Regions from separate parts of the Lactobacillus sp. M0403 genome, predicted to be linked through region 1. Evidence: predicted binding sites of a transcription regulator. Region 1 holds the regulator's gene; each other region holds the start of a gene.
The links. The regulator LexA, encoded in region 1, represses DNA repair genes until DNA is damaged. The targets are predictions, from matches to a motif close to CNAACANNTGTTNG.
Positions count from the first base shown of each region.

Region 2: a site for LexA is predicted at 2,425-2,438, ahead of H3T48_RS07605 (replication-associated recombination protein A). Genes of this name have one in related genera too.
Region 3: a site for LexA is predicted at 2,506-2,519, ahead of xerS (tyrosine recombinase XerS). Genes of this name have one in related genera too.
Region 4: a site for LexA is predicted at 1,441-1,454, ahead of H3T48_RS07985 (sigma factor). Genes of this name have one in related genera too.

Region 1 covers NZ_JACFQV010000002.1:174,585-178,156, forward strand. The annotation lists gene rimM (ribosome maturation factor RimM) at 1-46, shown strand, start outside; gene trmD (tRNA (guanosine(37)-N1)-methyltransferase TrmD) at 36-761, shown strand; gene rplS (50S ribosomal protein L19) at 875-1,222, shown strand; gene H3T48_RS03390 (nucleoside phosphorylase) at 1,318-2,085, shown strand; gene lexA (transcriptional repressor LexA) at 2,354-2,977, opposite strand; gene H3T48_RS03400 (DUF896 domain-containing protein) at 3,122-3,394, shown strand; gene H3T48_RS03405 (YneF family protein) at 3,464-3,572, shown strand, end outside.
Region 2 covers NZ_JACFQV010000006.1:48,466-52,037, forward strand. The annotation lists gene H3T48_RS07595 (SLAP domain-containing protein) at 1-633, opposite strand, end outside; gene H3T48_RS07600 (SLAP domain-containing protein) at 831-2,354, opposite strand; gene H3T48_RS07605 (replication-associated recombination protein A) at 2,516-3,572, shown strand, end outside.
Region 3 covers NZ_JACFQV010000002.1:351,430-355,001, forward strand. The annotation lists gene H3T48_RS04205 (DegV family protein) at 1-673, shown strand, start outside; gene H3T48_RS04210 (NUDIX hydrolase N-terminal domain-containing protein) at 722-1,357, shown strand; gene xerS (tyrosine recombinase XerS) at 1,376-2,461, opposite strand; gene H3T48_RS08900 (hypothetical protein) at 2,672-2,794, shown strand.
Region 4 covers NZ_JACFQV010000007.1:40,948-44,519, reverse strand. The annotation lists gene secE (preprotein translocase subunit SecE) at 2-172, opposite strand; gene rpmG (50S ribosomal protein L33) at 178-327, opposite strand; gene H3T48_RS07990 (hypothetical protein) at 512-730, opposite strand; gene H3T48_RS07985 (sigma factor) at 798-1,376, opposite strand; gene rlmB (23S rRNA (guanosine(2251)-2'-O)-methyltransferase RlmB) at 1,574-2,329, opposite strand; gene H3T48_RS07975 (Mini-ribonuclease 3) at 2,316-2,759, opposite strand; gene cysS (cysteine--tRNA ligase) at 2,752-3,572, opposite strand, start outside.

The DNA.
Region 1 (3,572 bases):
AAAAGTTTATGTAGAACTATTGGAGGGCTTGCGAGATGAAAGTTAATATTCTGACACTTTTTCCGGATATGTTCACTCCTTTAACAACTTCAATGCTTGGCCGTGGTCTTGAAGACGGTAAATGGGAATTAAATTTAGTTAACTTTCGTGACTTTACTTCTGATGTTCATCATCATGTTGATGACACGCCATACGGCGGCGGCGCAGGCATGGTCTTACAAATTATGCCAATTAAAAAGGCACTTGATTCACTTTCCAATAAAGGTAAAGTGATTATTACGGCACCACAAGGAAAGACTTTCAATCAGAAAATGGCACAGGAATGGTCAAAAGAAGATAATTTAACTTTTATTTGTGGCCATTATGAGGGTTTTGATCAGCGTGTTTATGATTTAGCGGATGAAACTGTTTCAATTGGAGATTATGTTTTAACTGGTGGAGAATTACCAACGATGAGTATGGTTGACGCAACTGTACGGCTATTACCTGGTATTTTAGGTAACGCAGCCTCTCCAGTTGAAGAAAGCTTTGCACATGGCTTATTAGAATACCCGCAGTATACTCGACCAGAAGATTTTGAAGGGATGAAGGTCCCAGCTGTTTTGACTTCAGGTAATCATCAAAAAATTGATGAATGGCGTCATAAAGAGTCGCTACGAGCAACGTATTTGCATCGGCCTGATTTACTGGAAAATTATGAACTTAGTTCTCAAGAAAAAACCATGTTAGAAGAGATTAAACAAGAAGACACAAGAGCTTGATTTTACAAGCTTTCTTTGCTAAGATAACAAAGGTGCAATTGTAATGTACTAATAGCTATGGGTGTTCCGCTGGCGTAGATAATCGTTGATGAATGCCGAAGAAGGAGAAAAATATGGATCCATTAATTCAAGAATTAACTAAAGAACAATTACGTGATGATATTCCTGACTTCCGTGCTGGTGACACTGTTCGTGTTCACGTACGTGTTGTTGAAGGTTCTCACGAACGTATTCAGATGTTCGAAGGTGTTGTAATCAAACGTAAGGGTGCAGGTATTGCTGCAACTTATACTGTACGTAAGATTGCTTCTGGTGTTGGTGTTGAACGTACCTTCCCAGTAAATGACCCTCGAGTAGCTAAGATTGAAGTATTACGTCACGGTCGTGTACGTCGTGCTAAGCTTTACTACTTACGTGAACGTCATGGTAAATCTGCAAGAATCGCAGAAAAGCGTCGTTAATTCACGCTTAAGTAAAAAAGAATCACTCCGTAAAGGAGTGATTCTTTTTTGTTTATGTTAAAATATTCATTAAAATATTTTTAATGAGGAAAAGAATTATGAAAGAACCATTATTGTTAAATTTTGATCCTGAACCTCGGGCGGTTTTAGAACCAGATCATGAGAAAAAGATTAATAACTTTCGTTTTCAGCCTAAGTTACTGTTTGCATTCCTAACTCCTGATGTGATTGGTGATTTCTTGGCTCGTCATCCTCATAAAAAAATTGGGTTCTTTGACTGTTTCGAAGGAGAAACTCCAATTTATGAGGTTGATTTAGACGAAGAAAAAATTACTTTTTGTCAAGCGAAGATAGGTGCTGCAGCTGCTGTGATGCTATTGGATTGGTTAATAAGTTACGGTGTCAAGCAAATTTTAGCAATAGGATCTGCAGGCTGTTTAATTGATTTACCGGAAAACTATTTTCTACTGCCTACAAGAGCTATTAGAGATGAGGGCACATCCTTTCATTATATGAAACCAGGAACATATATTGATTTAAACTCAAGGTTTCTAACAAAGACAAAAAAGTTACTGAATCAAGAAGGCTTTAAAGTTGAAGAAGTAACTACCTGGACAACTGATGGTTTCTTTAGGGAAACTGTCAAGAAAGTAAAGCAAGCCCAAGAACTGGGGGCCTCTTGTGTAGAGATGGAATGTGCAGCAATGGCTGCGTGCGCACAATTTAGAGGGGTAGATTTTGCACAAATATTATTTACAGCAGATTCTCTCAAAGACTTAGAAAATCATGACGAAAGAGGCTGGGGCAGTGATGCTCGTGAAGCAGCCATTAATTTGGCAGCAAATATTATAGCCAACATTTAATTTCCAACTTTGTGAAAAACGGAAGTGTGAAACTGATGTGAAACCATGTTGTATTTCACAAAGTTTAAAACAAATATTGATATAACAGCATTTAATACCGAAATAACTTCAAAAATTTGTGAATTACATTTTAATAATTGCTGTGGAAAGATAAAAGGACAAATTTTGCATTTCTGCTTTATTTAGATGCGACTCAAAAATGTAGAAAAAAACCATTGAATTCCGAATAAAACTAGTTCGTAAATTTCAATGGTGTAATAAATAGTTTCTAAATAATGTTGTTTCGATATAAGCCAACCACTTTACCTAAGATATGAACGCTGTTCAAGAGTATTGGTGCCATAGTATCATTTTCTGGCTGTAAACGGTAATGATCTTTTTCTTTATAGAACCGCTTGACGGTTGCTTCATTTTCATCGGTCATTGCAACAACAATCTCACCGTTAATAGCAGAGCTTTGTTTACGGACAATCACATTGTCTCCGTTTAAAATACCAGCGTTAATCATGCTTTCGCCGTGAACTCGTAGCATAAATAAGTCGCCAGCATCATTAGCTAAATCGGGAGGAAGTGGGAAATAATCTTCAATATCTTCAACGGCTAAAATTGGCTGACCTGCTGTGACATCACCAACAACGGGAATATCAGTAGGCTTGACGCCAAGTGCCTTTTTGCCTTCTTCTGTAATTTCTAGTGCTCGAGGCTTAGTTGCGTCCTTAACAATTAAGCCTTTTCTCTCTAGTCTAGAAAGATGACCGTGAACCGTAGAAGTTGATGAGAGTTCAACTCCTTGGCAAATTTCTCTAACAGTGGGAGGGAATCCGCGTTTTTCAACGGTATCATATATATAACGAAGAATTTGTAGTTGCTTAGAACTTTGCTTATTGGTCATTTTTTTCTCCCATTCGTTAGTTAATTCTTTGTATTAACTACATTCTAACAAATAATGTTGCCTAATACAAACAGGCGTTCTAAATAATTATTCTTTTTTTTATCCAAAAAGTAAGGTAGACTTTTACAAATGAGAGGTGCAAAAATGACTGAAAATAATGAACAAAGATTAACTGAAGAACAAGAAAAAAAACTAACTGATAGAATCAATGAGTTATACCATAAGAAAGAAGCTCAGGGATTAACTAAAGAAGAAGAAGAGGAGCGACAAAAACTTCACAAAGAATTTATCAGAAATTTCCGTGCTGGCTTTAAACAAGATGTCGAAGACTTGGTTATCGTAGATAAAAATGGTAAAGAAGTAACTTCCGAAAAAGCAAAAAAAGCACAGCGTAAGAAAGGCTTGAGAAAAGACTGATTTATAGCTTTTAATTTACTTATTTTTTAGGTAAGATATATCTATTGGACAAATTGAGGTGATTATTTTATGAATTTAGGATTAGCAATTGTATTAATTATTGTAGCGCTGCTAATAGGTCTTATTGGCGGCTTTTATGGTGCTAGAGCATACATGAAGAAATATTTTAAAGATAATC
Region 2 (3,572 bases), on a different contig from region 1:
ACTATTATGTCCTAAAGAGTAAAAATATTTTCCTTTTATTTTGTGGGTAGATACGTATTTAGGCTGGAAGTACCTTGCGACATCCTTAAGATAGTAAAAATATTTGGGTGTTTTAGTAGCAGTCTTAGCTTTTCCCTGGTACTTGACAACTGTATTAGTTCTTAGTTTCTTTCCCGTTGTTTTGCCAGTCTTGGTGTAAATCAGTGCATCGTGTTTGATAGTCAATTTACCTTGTGTGATATTGCGCCCATTGACTTTTAAAACATTAGCACTATTAATGTAATAGTTATGCCCTAAGTAGTAAAATTTTTGTCCGTTAATTTTTTTAGTGCCGTAGTAGGGATAACTGGTTCTACTGTCATCATCATAAACTATCATTTCTGTAGTTAAATAGCCTTTGGGATCAGCGCTAAAGCCGTTAGGAATGTTATAGCTATGTGTACCCCGATTTTGCTTCAATTTTATTTTATGGCCTGACGGGTTGTAAACATAATCGCTCTCAAGCAGCGTGACTTTTCCTTTGATTTTCTGAGCTGCTTCTACTGTTTGGGGGTTAGCGGTATATGGCAAAAATAGAGTGGTGGATAGGGCCAGGGCTGTTAAGCCAATGCCAACTTTCTTGAAAAATTTCATTTTATGACCTCACAAAAAATCTCTTAAGTTAATATCATTGTACCCTAAACTGATATTTAAAATGGTTTTATTATATAAATTACCTAAACTTTTGCGTGGCTTTCAATATTTTCGCGTGATTTAGTTAGTTTTCAAATTAAGTAATAAAAATAGAGTTAAACCACTCTTATTTGGTGGACTAACTCCATTTTTTTAATTTAACTCCATTCAGCGAAGTTTAAAGTACTTAATTGAATTTTGGTTGTGTCAAGTAGCCAAATTGCCTGTTTTACTTGTGCAATCGTTGCTTTTGGAGATTGTAAAATAGAAGAAGCAATCATCAAAGCATTATTATAATTACTTACTGCACTTTGTTGCTCACACTTAACATTCTTGTTATTCTTATTTTCCTCAAATTTTCTTTGCAATTCTTGCTTATCCTTATTTGTTGCTACTTTCTGATCGTTCTCAGCATCTTTAGCAGTATTGAGAGGAGTAAGTTTAATTCCGCTTGCAAAAGTAACTTCACTAGCTTTGACGAAGCTGTTAGTATAACGCATCTTATCTTCTGTCGATTCAATTAGTTTATTGCTTTTATCAAACTCTGGTTTTTTAAGGTCAGTGCCGTCGTTATTAACAAAATAGCTTCTGTCTATTCTGTAGGTTAAAAAGTGATAAAACAGTTCTGCTTTGTTTTCGCTAGGTACCCATAAGTAATAAAGACCATCAACGGTCAAGAGGTTTTGCTCACGGTTCCTGTAACTGATACCTGTTGGAGTACCGTTAAAATTATAGAATTTAGTATTTGTCGTAGTATTAGGCCTTACATAGGTGAATGTAAGTTCATCGTAACTTGATGTTGGCAAATAGTTTCTCAATTTAATGTAACTTTGACCAACATATTCGTTAGGATAATCGTGCAGGCGATAGATATAGCCTTCAAAGTCTTCTGCCCAAGGCGCAACCGCTAAATCAACTTTGATTTTTTGACCCTTTTTTAGAACGTGCTTAGTAGAATCATTGGCTAATGTTTGAGTTGACGTCTTTTTGAGAACAGTAGCATAAGTAACGCCATTATACATAAGAGGATACCCATCTATGCTATCAACGTTATTTGCGCTAATATAACGATTTTTCCCTATTGCATAACAGTCTTTACCATTAACTGTTTCTGTCGGCAAATAATAAAAGGTTGCCTTTTGCTCAGAAACGTTAAATTTTTCAAAGTAATATTTTTGCTTGGATTGAGTTTGCTTAACCTGCCCCTGATAGTTAACGACAGATTTGACTGGTAGAGTTTCGCCTTTTAGTTTACCGGTTTTAGTATAGATTGCAGATCTGTGATTCAAAACCAGCTTACCGGTCTTAGAGCTTTTGCCGTTAACGTTATTGACATCACCGTCATTAATATATTCTCCTTGACCAATTTTATAGTATTTTTGCCCATTAATCATTATTGTGCCGTAATAATCTAAGGAGTCGACATCAAAAGAGGAAACATAGCAGAAACCATTAACATCTACTTCAATTACAGAATAATTCCCGTTTTTTCTTGCTTTAAGTCTTTGACCATATTGATTATATACGGGTGCGTCATTAACTAAAGTAATTCTGTTTTTAGCTAGTTTTTGTGTTTTTGGCGCAGCTTGGACTGTTTGAACATGATTTAGACTTGGCAGCAGTGGACTAATTGTTAATACTGATGCGGCTATACCAAGACCAATTTTCTTAAAAAATTTCATATTTTCACCTTATTATATGTGACGTTGTACCCAATATAATTATAACGTGGACTAGTTAATAAAGTTAGAGCAAACCAATGTTCTTTTATTTTTGCTAGCGGACAAATACTTGTATAATTAGGGTAAGTAAGTGTTTAGAAGTAAATAAAGAAGATGTAATAATGAAGCAAGAATCATTGTTTGCAAATAATGGTGAAAATGAGCCATTAGCTAACCGTGTACGTCCCCAAAATCTAGATCAATTTGTAGGACAGGAACAACTTTTGGGACCAGGAAAAATATTGCGGGAAATTATTGATAATAATCAAGTTTCTTCAATGATTTTTTGGGGTCCACCGGGAGTTGGGAAAACAACTTTAGCAGAAATTATTGCTAGGCAAAGTCAGGCCAGCTTTTTTAATTTTAGTGCGGTTGATAACAGTATTACCAAGATTCGTAAAATTATGAAGCAAGCTGAAGCAGAACACGAAATGGGGCAAAAGACACTAGTCTTCGTTGATGAAATCCATCGCTTTAATAAAGCACAACAAGATGCATTTTTACCCTACGTTGAGCGTGGCAGTATTACTTTGATTGGAGCTACTACTGAAAATCCTTCGTTTGAAGTCAACTCGGCTTTGCTATCACGCTGTAAAGTGTTTGTTTTAAAGCCTCTAGAAGTTGCTGACATTATTAAGTTATTGAAAAATGCGCTGGCCAATCCTAATGGTTTTGGCAAGCTGTCAGTTAAAATTAGCGACCAAGAAGTTAAAGCAATTGCCAAGTTTGCTAACGGTGACGCGAGAACAGCATTGAACACGCTGGAAATGGCGGTTTTAAACGGTCATAAAACTGGTAATACGGTCAGTGTAACTATGGATGGCTTGTCGCAGTTAATCACGCAAAAGTCAGTCTTGTATGATAAAGACGGTGAGGAGCACTACAACATCATTTCAGCGCTTCACAAGTCGATGCGTAACAGCGATGTAAATGCGGCAATTTATTGGCTGTCGCGGATGCTTGAAGGTGGAGAAGATCCACTATATATTGCTCGCAGATTGGTGCGCTTTGCCAGTGAAGATATTGGCTTGGCAGATACTAATGCATTAAATGTAGCTATCAATGTTTTTCAGGCTTGTCAGTTTTTAGGGATGCCTGAATGTGATGTGCATTTGACGGAAGCAGTGATTTATCTGGCGCTTGCGCCAAAGTCAAATGCGGTTTATAAAGCTAGATTAG
Region 3 (3,572 bases), 180 kb from region 1:
TATGATTAAGCTTTTCGATGAATTACATGATGAAGGCTATGAGGCAATCATTGCGATTACTTTATCCAGTGGTATTTCTGGGTTTTATCATACTTTATGCAATATTGCGGAGAATCATCCAAAATATAATCTACATCCAATTGATACAAGAATGACTGTTCGTTTACAAGGTGATTTGGTTTTGGCCACTTCAAGAATGATTAAAAATGGGTTAGATCTCGATACCATTCTTGAACGAGTTGAAAAAATTCGTTCCACAATTGACGAAATTTTTGTTCCTAATGACTTGAATAACCTTAGTAGAGGTGGTCGTTTAAGTAATGCTGGTGCATTTATCGGCTCAATGCTTAATATCAAACCACTGTTAACTTTTAAGGACGGTAATATCGTTGCATTTGAGAAAATTCGCTCAATGAAGCGTGCTTTTTCAAGAATTAAAAAGCTGACCACTCAAAAAATTGATGAATTACCTTATAAAGATAAAATCAAGCTTTTCATTATTGACTCAAATGATAGTGAGCAGGTCAATGAAGCTAAAGAGTGGATAGAGAAAGAGTTCCCTAACCAGAATTATTCTGTCACTACCTTTAGTCCGGTAATTGCTACGCACTTAGGTGAAAAATCGTTTGCAATTGGCTGGATGATCGATATTGATAAGATTGATTTGGGCTAAGTAGAAGCAGCTTATAAGCTGCTTTTTTGTAACTTGAGGTAAATAAACATGGAAAAAAGAGGTCAATTTACTAATTGGGCAATTGAACTTCAAAGTCTTGCTCAAGACGGATTAGAATATGGTCACGACCGGTTTGACCTAGAGCGATATACCAGAATTAGAGAAATTGCTACAGAAATGATGTCTGCTAAGACTGGTTTACCAATAAAACAGGTAAAAGAACTCTTTAGTAGCGATGATGGGTATCAGACTCCAAAATTAGCAGTTCGCGCTGCAATTTTTAATGACGAGAAGATCTTGCTTGTTAAAGAAACGACTGATGAACATTGGTCAATGCCAGGGGGCTGGTGTGATCCTAATTTAACAACGACTGAAAATTGCATTAAAGAAGTTAAAGAAGAAGCTGGACGCGAAGTTAAAATTGAAAAAGTAATTGCACTAATTGATAAATCCGTTAATGTTCATAATCAAAAAAGAGTAGAGCGTGCAATTAATTGTTGCAGTGTCTTTTTCCTTTGCAAAGAACTTGGTGGTAAATTCGTTGTAAACACTGAAACGACCGAATATGATTATTTTGACGTTGATCATCTTCCACCATTATCAGTAAATCGTACTACTGCAGATGAAGTAAAAATGTGCTTAAAGGCTGCACATGATCCGCATTGGCAAGTTATTTGTGACTAACATAAAAAAGCTGGATAGTTAATCCAGCTTTTTTTCTCCTTGATTTTTAACATTAGCAATTTCATTTAAAGCATCACGTTGTTTCTTTTGGTCAACATGCGTATATAAGTCTGTTGCCGATGTGCCTTTTTGGCCCAATTGTTGCGCAACGAGCACTTGATCTTTAGTTACCCCGTAAAGTTCGGAGGCAAGCGTATGACGCAATTTATGCGGTGTTAACGGATGGCCAAACGCTGCCGAATATTTATTAACCATTTTTTCAATTGCATTAGTTGTAATTCTCTTAGTTTGACCATGCCATCTGGTAAGAAAAAAGGCATTCTGCTTTTTATCAGCAAAATAACGTTTCTTACGTATTTCTCGATAACTGTTCAAATACTTAATCGTCCACTTTGCAATTGGCACGCTGTCGCGTTGACCACCTTTACGGGTTACATCAAGTGTAGCTTTCTTTAAATTGATGTCAGCTAAGTCAATTCCTGCACACTCAGAAACTCTTATTCCAGTTCCTAAAATAAGGGCAATAATTGCCATATCGCGTTCTTTATTGATTTTAAAAGATGGCAGGGCATGCTTGTTGCACTGCTTTTCAAAATTTTTATCAATAAAGTCCAAAAACTGATATTTTAAATCACCAGTATACATGTGGGACTCCAAAATATGTGCGCGGTAGTTTAGCGTTTTTGTATTGTTAAGTGAGTCAATCTTCAACATAACATTTCTTTCGAAATAAGGCTCACCATTGTTATTATCGGCTGTGATGGTTAAAAACTTAAATAAAGAGCGCAATGCATTGATTGAGCGGTTAATTGTAGTAGGGGAGTTCAAGTTACCCTGCTGATTTTTAACATGCCCCAAGTAATTGATATAAAGCATTATGTCGTTACGCTGAAGATTAGCCAAAGTATCAGTAGTAATATGCTGGTTATCTTCAGCGTCAGATATTCCTTCTTGCCTTAACCAATCAAAAAAACGCCTGATTTCAGTCAAATATTGGTAAGAGGTTGCTAATGAGTGATTGGTACCAAAATTATACTCTTTAACAAAATCCGGCATTTTCTTCAATTCTTCTTCAATAAGGTCTAAGTACTTTTTAGTTTCCACGTAGTTCTCCTAACTATGCTTTTTTATCATTATAAAGCAAAAATGGAATGTATGTTTGTCTTTTTGCTAAAAAGAGTGATTAAAGCAACCATTTGAAGCTAATCTCGTATAATAAATTGCTTAAACTTCCTGATACGAGTACTGATTTAAATTTGAAAAAAGCTAATGTTCTTCATATCATTAAATTTAAACATAAAGTGACTGGTGCTGATGATGCTTATCATAGCAATGTTCTTGATAGGTAAAATTGTTGTTCCAGAAAAATATGATATAACAGTTGCTGACAAGATAATAAGTCAATTAATACTGTTCTTAAATAAAATGGCCATGTAGTCTTATTTTGCAGCTAGGGGAGCAGAAGAATGGGGGAGTAGTAGGTCATGTAGCAAAAGCTACCTTGCTCATAGCCTGTATTTTAAAGCACTTCCTGTCAATCTTTGCAAGATGCTCTAAAATCAATTCATATCAAGCATCATATATATAGCTGGGCGCATAAAGAATATTACTTTTAGGTCATCAAAACACTAGAGGAAGAGGGGGCATTGAAAAAGGGAGCTTTTCAACTATTTTATGAAAAGAAGTCAGGTTTGTTGCCGATTTCATATAATTTATTAGGGTTTTGGCTCATCTATTCCAACTTACCAGCAACAGTCCACAATAATCCTACTGACATTTTGCATTTTTACCGCAGAATCAGTTTGACTTGCTACGAAAAATTTAAAAAGCTGATCTTTAAACCTAAGATCAGCTTTTTAAATACGCGATAGAACTTTTGATAAAAAAGTTTAACTCGTTTTGATAACTTTAAACAAGTTAAACTCAAGTAAATTTGACTAAGCAACTAATAGTGTATGTTTATACCTATCATTAAAATTATAGTTTTAATGATAGCAACTAAAAAATAGTTAATCCACTTCATTTTTTGACCCAAATTGAATATTTGACCATATGGATCCTTTAAGAAATAAACGCCCTAATTTCTCTACAAATATAATTAACTGAATAGTGAATTTCTACAATTTTCTACTTTTGTTCAAAAATCGTTTTTCTACCTTAATTGAGTGAAAATTCTGCCGAATCAGCTAATCGATTTGATCAGTTATCGAGCAAA
Region 4 (3,572 bases), on a different contig from region 1:
TTTACATGAACATTTGTGTTAAAACGCTGAACAAGTAGTCTAACACTCCTAGAAACAAGGCGAATAAAACTGAAGTAGTAATGACTGTTCCAGTATCATGACGGTTTTGTTTAGCTGTTGGCCATGTTACCAAGTGCATTTCGTGTGCTACGCTCTTAAAAAACTTAATCATTCAATTTACCTCGTTTCCTTGTGTAATGTCATTTTGCCACAATGTTTACAAAATTTATTCAATTCAAGCCGCTTCGTGCGATTCTTGCCTGCGGTGATTGAGTAGTTACGCGAGCCGCATACGCTGCAAGCTAATGATGCTTTTTTCACTGCCATAATCTCACTTCCAAACTACTGTATTTTAGCAAAAAATACAGGTATAAGCAATTCATTTAATAATTGCCCTAAAATTCAAGTCAATTTTTCTCTTTAAATAAAAAGCAGCTACTTATTAAGTAGCTGTTTTTGGTGGTCAAACAAAAGCGTAACCACCGGGCGTAGAACATTGTAATAGTCGGATTTACTTCTTAAGATTTTCATTTACGAAGGATTCGATTTTATCGTCAGAATAATCAAGGAACGGAAGCATATCTTCTTCCGTCTTCATGGTATCTCTACCATTCTTTTCCATGAAATAGTCCCAAAGAGCATCCCTAACTGGCATGTCTGAATCACTCCAGTCAAAAACCTCTTTCATGTGACGATCTAACAATGCAGTCTTGATAACATCTTCTGCCATCTTAATCTACCTCCTATAAAATAATTCTACAATTATTAATTATACGCTAAATTCTCATCATTTTCTATTAAACAGAGTCTAATAAAATTAATCGTGCTTTTTGCAACAGACGCGAGCGTGCCCTTACTAAGGTCATTGGCAAAATTTGCCAGTCGTTAATTATCTGTTCTGGTTGACAAAGTCCGAGAATAATTAATAAAGCCGTAACTTCTAAAATCGATAGCTTGTTGACTAATTCAGCTAGTTTTATGCTTAGCGGCACTTCTGGTAAAAAAGTTTCTGGCCGCCGAATAGGATTCATTCCTTTAGTAGCTGCTGCTTCAAAAGAAATTGCTTTGGCCCAAGCCTTTCTGCGGTATGCCATTTCACGTCTAAGAAGCGTATTGGCATGATTTACCAGCCGAACTTTGTAATAGCTAGCGAAATTACCCTTTTTTGGGTCAAAATCTTTCACAGCTAAATAACAAATGATCATCGCATCCTGATCCCAATCCTGATTGTCGTAAGAGCGAAGATGATATTTTTTCTTAATATTCGCAATTAGTGGACGATACAAAAAGCAAAGCTTACGTAGTGCATCAGTCTGTCCACTTTTGATTTGCATAATTAACTCTGTTTCTTCCCTTGCTACTTCTATTTTAGCCATATTGCTATTCTCCTTTAGTTGATATCTGAACTAAAGAATACTGAGAAGCAAAATTTAATTTAAACGAACCAATGTTTAAATTTTTCACTAAGAGGTAAATGTAACGGTTAATAACAGCAAAATTCACTTTAGGTTGTCAGAACAAAATTTGCCAAAAAAATGAGCGCACATTTTGCATGGGCACTCATTTAACTTTTTTATTTATGATGATTTCTAGTATCCAGCATTTGATATAGCAAAACACCAGTTGCAACACTTGCATTGAGAGATTGCACATGGCCAACCATTGGCAAAGTAATCATTTGATCCATTTGTTCTTTCAGTAAGCGAGAAATGCCTTTACCCTCATTTCCGATTACAAGAACAGTTTTACCATTACTATCCCACTGACGATAGTCTGTTCCATCCATATCTGTACCAAAAAGCCAGTAACCACGTTTTTTCAACATTTGACTAGTTTGTACAAGGTTATTAACGCGGGCAACCGGAACGTAATCAATCGCACCAGTTGAGGTTTTGGCAACAACAGACGTCAAACCCGTTGCGTGTCTTTTCGGGATAATGATTGCATCGACCCCAGTTGCATCAGCTGTTCTCAAAATCGAACCCAGATTGTGCGGATCTTCAATTGAATCAAGCATTAACAAAAATGGCTGTTTCTCCTCCTGATCAAATTGATCAAGTAAATCATCCAAATCCGCATATTCAAAACTAGCAACAGTCAGAACAAGTCCCTGATGATTGCCGCCTTGAACTAGGCGATCAAGCTTATTTTTAGGAACAGTTTGAACAACAATTCCTTTTTCCCTTGCTAAACCGAACACTTCATCTGCAAAGCTTTCCTGCACACCTTGTTGCAAAAAAACCTTATTGATTCTGCCAGCATCCTGCGTTTTTAAAAAATCAATTCCAGCATGTCTACCGAAAACAAAATCACTATCACTTGAAGTCATATTCATCAATGCCACCATTCTCCACTGTTTCAATGCACCAAGAAGTTAATTCTTGAAGCCGCTCTTTTTTACCAAGTAATTCCAAATAGCCCCAAACTGCTTCAAATCCTGTCGACAATTGGTATGTGGCTAAGCTAGTATTCTTGGCCTTGCTATAAGTTTTAGAATTACGACCACGACGAAAAGTTGCTAGTTCATCCTCACTCAATAAGCCATCTTCCTGCATCTTAGTAATCAAAGCCGCTTGAGCCTTGGCTGACACATAATGTGTTGCTCTTAGCTGCAAAGCTTGTGGCTTAACAATGCCACATTTAACTAAATGCCGCCGAATATCAACTTCATAAACAGCATCCCCTAAATAGGCTAACGTCTGTCCGTTTAATGTATCTGGATTAATTTCGTTTTCGACCAACTTTTTACTATTACTCACGAATCCACCTTGTTCCTTGCGGAGTATCTTCAATGATTACTCCCATTTCTTTTAATTGATCACGCAACTGATCACTTTTAGCCCAGTCCTTGTTCTTTCTTGCTTCATCACGCTGCTCAACCAAGGCAACAATTTTATCATCACCTTGTGTCTCAGTTTGCTTAATCAACTCGGCGGTATCAATACCAAAGATACCCAACCATTCTGTTAATAAAGCTTGTGCTTTTGTTAATGTTTCTTTATCGACACTTTCAGCCGCAATATTGGCATTTAACACTGGTAATAAATCATAAATTGCTGTTAAAGCGTTTTGAACGTTAAAGTCATCATCCATTGCAGTAACAAAATCTGCTTCCGTTTTAGCCAAAATTTCACGTAAATTAGCGTCTTCAACATTAGAAGTGTCGTCTTTTAAACGATAATTTAAGTTGATCAACGTGTTCTTAAAACGCTGCAAAATAGTCTGTGCTTGCTTAAGGTTTTCTTCTGAATAGTTAATCTGACGCCGATACTGAACACTGGCCATGAAGAAACGAAGAACCTGCGGATCAACTTCCTTCAAAATTTCATGAACCGTTACAAAATTATGTAACGACTTCGACATTTTTTCTTGATCAGCACCTACAGTAACAAAACCGTTATGCATCCAATAATGAACAAATTTTTTACCTGTAGCGGCTTCACTCTGAGCAATTTCATTTTCATGATGTGGAAATTCAAGATCTTGCCCACCACCATGAATGTCAATTGTATCGCCCAAGTATTTGGTTGACATGACGGAACATTCGATATGCCAGCCAGGCCGCCCCTTGC